DNA from 2 places in the Streptomyces sp. NPDC005141 genome. Region 2 is predicted to be linked to the other one. Evidence: riboswitches for the same ligand, from Rfam matches in the RefSeq annotation. Region 2 holds a riboswitch; the other holds the start of a gene.

Region 1 (3,394 bases), on a different contig from region 2:
GGAACGCCTGCACCGGCTCCAGCAGGGCTTTTGCCGCGAATCACGCCCTGTGGCCGACCCGTTACGACCCGGCGGACGCCGGCCGACTGCCGCCGGCTGGTCCGTGTGGACCTTCTGACAGTACGACAACGGCGGCAGCCTGCCGGGTGACCAGAATCCCTTCCATGGATCCCGGGCTCAGCTCGAGCGGCTCACCCGGGGTGGCGACCCGGACCGGAGCCAGAAATTCCGCATCCGTTCGACCCGCGGCTTCGCCCCTTCAGCACAAGCGGAGGGGCGATTCGCCGTTCGGGTCACCGCGCAGCCCGCCCCAGTTCATCTTCCGTTCACCCAGGTTGCTTACGGTCCCCCTGCCACTGACGTCCAACAGAAGCCTGGGTAAATGGAACACATCACGCTCCTCCTCGGAATCGTGATCGTCACCGCTCTCGTGTTCGATTTCACGAACGGTTTCCACGACACCGCCAACGCGATGGCCACCACCATCTCGACCGGCGCACTCAAGCCCAAGGTCGCGGTGGCCATGTCCGCCGCCCTCAACCTTGTCGGCGCCTTCCTCTCGGTGGAGGTCGCCAACACGATCTCCAAAGGCCTCGTCGATGAATCCGGCATCCAGCCAGAAGTGATCTTCGCCGCCCTCGTCGGCGCGATCCTCTGGAACCTGGTGACGTGGCTCGTCGGTCTCCCGTCCAGCTCCTCGCACGCCCTCATGGGCGGCCTGGTCGGCGCCACCATCGCCTCCGCCGGTACCGGCGCGGTGCACGGGGACGTCCTGGTCGGCAAGGTGCTCCTCCCCGCCGTCGCGGCCCCGATCGTCGCCGGTCTGGCCGCGATGTTCGCCACCCGGCTGTCGTACAAGCTCAGTGGCAACGCCGACACCAAGGCCACCAAGAAGGGGTACCGCGCCGGCCAGATAGCCTCCGCGGGCCTGGTCTCGCTGGCCCACGGCACCAACGACGCGCAGAAGACGATGGGCATCATCACCCTGGCCCTGGTCGCCGGTGGCGCCGTCGCTCCCGACTCCGACCCGCCGGTCTGGGTCATCCTCTGCGCCGGTCTCGCCATCGCGCTCGGCACCTACCTGGGCGGCTGGCGCATCATCCGCACGATGGGCAAGGGCCTGACCGACCTCCAGCCGCAGCAGGGCTTCGCCGCCCAGACCAGCGCGGCCACGGTCATCCTGGCGTCTTCGCACATCGGCTTCTCCCTCTCCACCACGCACTCGGTCTCCGGTTCCGTGATGGGTGCGGGCCTCGGCCGCAAGGGCGGCGTGGTCCGCTGGTCCACCGCCACCCGTATGGTCGTCGCCTGGATCCTCACACTGCCCGCCGCCGCCCTGGTCGGCGCGCTCGCCGAGTGGGTCACCGGCTTCGGCGCCTGGGGCACCACGCTCGTCGCGGTCTTCCTGGTCGGGTCCAGCTTCGCGATCTGGCGCCGCTCGCGCCGCGAGGTGATCGACCACACCAACGTGAACGACGCCGAGGAGCCCGCCGGTGTGGTGACCCAGGCCATCGCCGCCGTCACCCCGCCCCCGGCCGGCACCGTGGCCGAGGACCTCACGGCCACCATCCCGGCTCCCGCCGAGCCCGCGGCGGCCCCGTCGGCGCCGTCCCCCGTGGCCTGAGAACCGAAGGAAGAAACAGCATGCACATCGACTGGTCAGCCCTCGGGTCCGTCTTCGGGGTCAGCCTCGGAGTGACCGTGGCCCTCGTCGCCCTCTTCACCCTGGGTGTCGCCGGCCTCTCCAAGAAGGAGTCGGCCCAGGGCGGTTCCGCGGTCGCGGCCGCCACGGGCGCGTACGTCTGCTTCGCGGCCTGCGCCGCGGCGGTGGTGTACGGCATCTCTCTGATCATGACCAAGTAACCCGGATCGAGCGGCCCGAACAGGGGTTGCGCCGAGCGGCACTTCGCGTGGGGTGCGGGACGGATCACCGTCCCGCACCCCACGCGTATGTGGGCCTTCGCACACTCTCCCTCCGCAGGTCAACAGCCAGTTGACGGCCGTTCTCGCCCCGTGGTGGACTGCCGGAGCCAAGTACGGCGGCATGAGAGGAAGCCGGTGCGAATCCGGCGCGGTCCCGCCACTGTCATCGGGGAAGAAACTCCCCGGGAGCCAGGAACTCTCACCGCCGGTCTCGTCGAACCAGGGCGTGGACACCCTGAGTGAGGACATATCGCCATGCGCGGCTGCCCGTTGCCCATTTCGCTGAGTACGAGGGTTCCGCTCCACCCCACGGCCGGCTGACCCCGTGCGTGCCGATCGCGTCTTCGCGTACGGCGCCGCCGCCGGCCTCCTCGGCGACCTGCTGCTCGGCGATCCCCGCCGGGGGCATCCGGTCGCCGCGTTCGGGCGGGCCGCCGCGTCCGTGGAGCGGGCGCTGTGGCGGGACCACCGCGGGTGGGGCGCGCTGCACACGGCCGTCTGCGTGGGCGGTGCCACCGGACTGGCCGCGCTCGCGCGTCATTCCGTCCGCACCTCGCGTACCGCCTCCGTCGCGCTGACCGCCGCCACCACCTGGGCCGTCGTCGGGGGGACCTCCCTCGGCCGTGAGGCTCGGGCCGTCGCCGGCGCGCTCGCGGCCGGTGACATCGAGGTCGCCCGGGAACGGCTGCCGCATCTGTGCGGGCGTGACCCGCAGGCGCTGGACGCCGACGGCATCGCGCGTGCCGTCGTCGAGTCCGTCGCCGAGAACACCTCCGACGCCGTGGTCGGCGCTCTGGTCTGGGGCGCCCTCGGCGGTGTGCCGGGCCTCGTCGCCTTCCGCGCCGCGAACACTCTCGACGCCATGGTCGGGCACAAGTCCCCCCGGTACCGGCGCTACGGCTGGGCCTCCGCCCGGCTCGACGATGTCGCCGGCTGGCCGGGAGCCCGGCTGACCGCCGTCCTCGCCGCCGCGGCGGGGGGCGACCCGCGCGGCGCAGTGCGCGCCTGGCGCGCGGACGCCCGCAGACATCCGAGTCCCAACGCCGGGCCCGTGGAGGCCTCGTTCGCCGGAGCGCTTGGCGTGCGGCTCGGCGGCACCCTGTCGTACGGGGGCCGGGTCGAGCACCGTCCCGTGCTCAACGACGCCGGACGCGCCGTCCACGTCCACGACATCGAACGATCCGTACGGCTCTCCCGCCGCGTCGGCTGGCTCGCGCTCGGCGTGAGCACCGCCGGACGGGTCCTGCTCACCAGGAAGGGGCGCACCGCATGAGCGGCGGGCTGCTGATCGCCGGAACCACCTCCGACGCGGGCAAGAGCGTCGTGACCGCCGGGATCTGCCGGTGGCTGGTGCGGCAGGGCGTCAAGGTCGCGCCCTTCAAGGCGCAGAACATGTCCCTGAACTCGTTCGTGACGCGCGAGGGCGCCGAGATCGGGCGGGCGCAGGCCATGCAGGCGCAGGCCGCCCGGG
Region 2 (3,394 bases):
GCGCCGGATCAGCGGACCGCCCACGCCCGAGGGCGTGCGCACCAACATCGCGGTGGCCCTGCGGTACTTCTCCGCCTGGATGCGAGGCCAGGGAGCGGTCGCCCTCCACGGCCTCATGGAGGACGCGGCGACCGCCGAGATCGCCCGTGTGCAGATCTGGCAGTGGCTGCGGCACCGGGTGATCGACCGGCTGACCGTGCTCGACATGCTCGACGAGGAACTCGCCGCGCTCGGCGCCGAGTATCCGTGGGCGGACCTCGACGAGGTGCGCGGACTCTTCGAACGCACCGCCCTCAGCGGTGAGTTGCCCCTCTTCTTCACGCCGGACGCCTACGCCGGCCACCTCGTGCGCCACGCGGAGCCCCGCTCATGAGCGGCGGCATCCGGCGCGTCGGCGTGGTGGGCGCCGGCCAGATGGGCGCGGGGATCGCCGAGGTCTGCGCGCGGGCCGGGCTGGACACGGTGGTGTGCGAGGCCGACGCGACGGCCGCCCGCGCGGCCCGGGAACGGGTGGCCGCCTCCCTCGACCGGGCCTTACGGCGGGGCAGGCTGGAGCCGGGCGCGGCCCGGGACGCTCTCGCCCGCATGGTCTTCACGGGCAGCCTGGACGACCTGGCGGACCGGCAGCTCGTCGTCGAGGCCGTCATCGAGAACGCCGACGCCAAGACCGAGGTGTTCGCCGCCCTCGACAAGATCGTCGAAGACCCGGCGGCGGTGTTCGCGACGAACACGTCCTCCCTGCCCGTGATGCGGCTCGGCATGGCCACGAGCCGCGCCGACCGTGTGGTGGGACTGCACTTCTTCAACCCGGTGCCCGTGCTGCCCCTGGTGGAGCTCGTGGCCTCCCTGCACACGGCGCCGGAGACCGTCGCCGCCGTGGAGGACTTCGCCGCGCGCACGCTCGGCAAGACGGTGATCCACTCGAGGGACCGGGCGGGGTTCGTCGTCAACGCCCTGCTGATCCCGTATCTGCTGGCGGCCGTCCGGATGGCGGAGTCGGGCTTCGCCACCGCGGCCGACATCGACACGGGCATGGAACTGGGCTGCGCCCATCCGATGGGCCCGCTGAAGCTGGCGGACCTGATCGGCCTGGACACCCTGGCGTCCATCGCCGAGTCGCTCTACGACGAGTTCAGGGAACCCCTCTACGCCCCTCCCCCGCTGCTCCAGCGGATGGTGGAGGCGGGGCTGCTCGGGCGGAAGGCCGGCCGGGGGTTCCACACCTACGACCAGGGCTGAGGACCTGGTGGGAGGCGGGCCGGGGGGCCCGCCCGGCCGCCGGGGTGAGGGTCCCGGCGGCGTCACGGGGGAAGGGCGGGGAGCGCGAGTACGGCGCTTCCCGCCCTGTGGCGTTCCGGACCCCGGGGGTCCCCCACCATCCGGATGGCCGATGTGTCGCCCCTCCGGCCCGTCACCCCGTAGGCTGGCCGATGCAGCTGGTTCGCCCCGTCCGCCAGGCGGAATGCGTCGTAAGAGGGAACCCGGTGGGAATCCGGGACTGCCCCGCAGCGGTGAGTGGGAACGACCGCCGTCATACGCACTGGGCCCGATGAACAGGGCCTGGGAAGCGACGGCCAGTAGGTGTCTCGTACGAACTCCGTACGAAGGGACGTGTCCACGAGTCCGAAGACCTGCCGACTGCCCGCGTACGACCGACTCGTGCGCGGACATCCCGGTGACCTCGTGGGCGGGTCGGCGTACATATCGGGCGGACGTCCGCGCTGTACCGCGGGCCTGTCATCCGTCCGGTTCGTCACCCCTTCGCGCTCTCGTCCCGTTGCCGGGATCTCAGGGATTCATCTCGCGAAGGAGATCTCCGTGACCACCAAGCCCGCAGCCGCGGCAGCACGGGCCACCGTGTACGGCTACCCCCGCCAGGGCCCGAACCGGGAACTGAAGAAAGCGATCGAGGGTTACTGGAAGGGCCGCGTCACCGCCGACGCCCTGCGCGCCATCGCCGCGCAACTGCGTCGCGCGAACTGGCGGGAGCTGGCCGAGACCGGTGTCGACGAGGTGCCGACCGGTGACTTCTCCTGCTACGACCACGTCCTCGACGCCACCGTCATGGTCGGTGCGATCCCCGCCCGCCACCGCGCCGCCGTCGAGGCGGACGCCCTGGACGGCTACTTCGCCATGGCGCGTGGCACCCAGGACGTGGCGCCTCTGGAAATGACGAAGTGGTTCGACACGAACTACCACTACCTGGTGCCCGAACTGGGCCCGGACACCGTCTTCACTTCCGACTCCACCCAGCAGGTGACGGAGCTGAAGGAGGCACTCGCCCTCGGGCTGAGCGCCCGCCCGGTGCTGGTCGGGCCGGTCACCTACCTCCTGCTGGCCAAGCCCGCCCCGGGCGTACCGGCGGACTTCGACCCGCTCACCCTCCTCGACCGGCTGCTGCCGGTGTACACCGAGGTGCTCGCGGACCTGCGCGCGGCGGGCGCGGAGTGGGCGCAACTGGACGAGCCCGCGCTCGTCCAGGACCGCACCCCGGCCGAGCTGAACGCCGCCGCGCGCGCCTACCACGGGCTCGGCGGCCTCACCGACCGGCCGAAGCTCCTGGTCGCCTCGTACTTCGACCGGCTCGGCGAAGCCCTTCCGGTGCTGGCCAAGGCTCCGGTCGAGGGCCTCGCCCTGGACTTCACCGAGGCCGCCGCCGCCAATCTGGAGGCCCTGGCCGCCGTGGGCGGCCTGCCGGGCAAGCGCCTGGTCGCGGGGGTGGTCAACGGCCGCAACATCTGGGTGAACGACCTGGAGAAGTCCCTGGCCACCCTCGGCACCCTGCTGGGTCTGGCCGACCAGGTCGACGTGGCGGCCTCCTGCTCCCTGCTCCACGTGCCGCTCGACTCCGCGCCGGAGCGGGACATCGAGCCGCAGATCCTGCGCTGGCTCGCCTTCGCCCGCCAGAAGACGGCCGAGATCGTCTCCCTGGCCAAGGGGCTCGCGCAGGGCACCGGCGGCATCGCGGCCGAACTCTCCGCCAACCGCGCCGACCTGGCCTCGCGCGCGAACTCGCCGATCACGCACGACCCCGCCGTCCGGGCCCGCGCCGCCGCCGTCACGGAGGCCGACGCCCGCCGGTCCCAGCCGTACGGCGAGCGGGCCGCGGCCCAGCGGGCCCACCTCGGTCTCCCTCTGCTGCCGACCACCACCATCGGCTCCTTCCCGCAGACCGGTGAACTGCGCACCGCCCGCGCCGATCTCCGCACCGGCCACATCGACACGGCCGGCTACGAGGAGCGCGTCCAGGCCGAGATCCAGGAGGTGATCTCCTTCCAGGAGAAGGCCGGCCTGGATGTCCTGGTGCACGGCGAGGCCGAACGCAACGACATGGTGCAGTACTTCGCCGAACAGCTCACCGGTTACCTGGCCACGCAGCACGGCTGGGTGCAGT

What was found. Region 2 has a riboswitch for cobalamin ahead of metE (5-methyltetrahydropteroyltriglutamate--homocysteine S-methyltransferase). Riboswitches for the same ligand answer to the same signal wherever they lie in the genome.
Region 1: another riboswitch for cobalamin. It lies ahead of ACWD68_RS30085 (cobalamin biosynthesis protein); the one in region 2 lies ahead of metE (5-methyltetrahydropteroyltriglutamate--homocysteine S-methyltransferase).

The regions. Positions count from the first base shown of each region.
Region 1 covers NZ_JBSFYW010000047.1:48,336-51,729, forward strand. Annotated here, with positions in the region: partial or broken gene ACWD68_RS30070 (GH25 family lysozyme) at 1-202, shown strand, start outside; gene ACWD68_RS30075 (anion permease) at 383-1,624, shown strand; gene ACWD68_RS30080 (hypothetical protein) at 1,645-1,863, shown strand; cobalamin riboswitch at 2,001-2,141, shown strand; gene ACWD68_RS30085 (cobalamin biosynthesis protein) at 2,249-3,196, shown strand; gene ACWD68_RS30090 (cobyric acid synthase) at 3,193-3,394, shown strand, end outside.
Region 2 covers NZ_JBSFYW010000038.1:9,637-13,030, forward strand. Annotated here, with positions in the region: gene aceB (malate synthase A) at 1-373, shown strand, start outside; gene ACWD68_RS26465 (3-hydroxybutyryl-CoA dehydrogenase) at 370-1,239, shown strand; cobalamin riboswitch at 1,434-1,653, shown strand; gene metE (5-methyltetrahydropteroyltriglutamate--homocysteine S-methyltransferase) at 1,819-3,394, shown strand, end outside.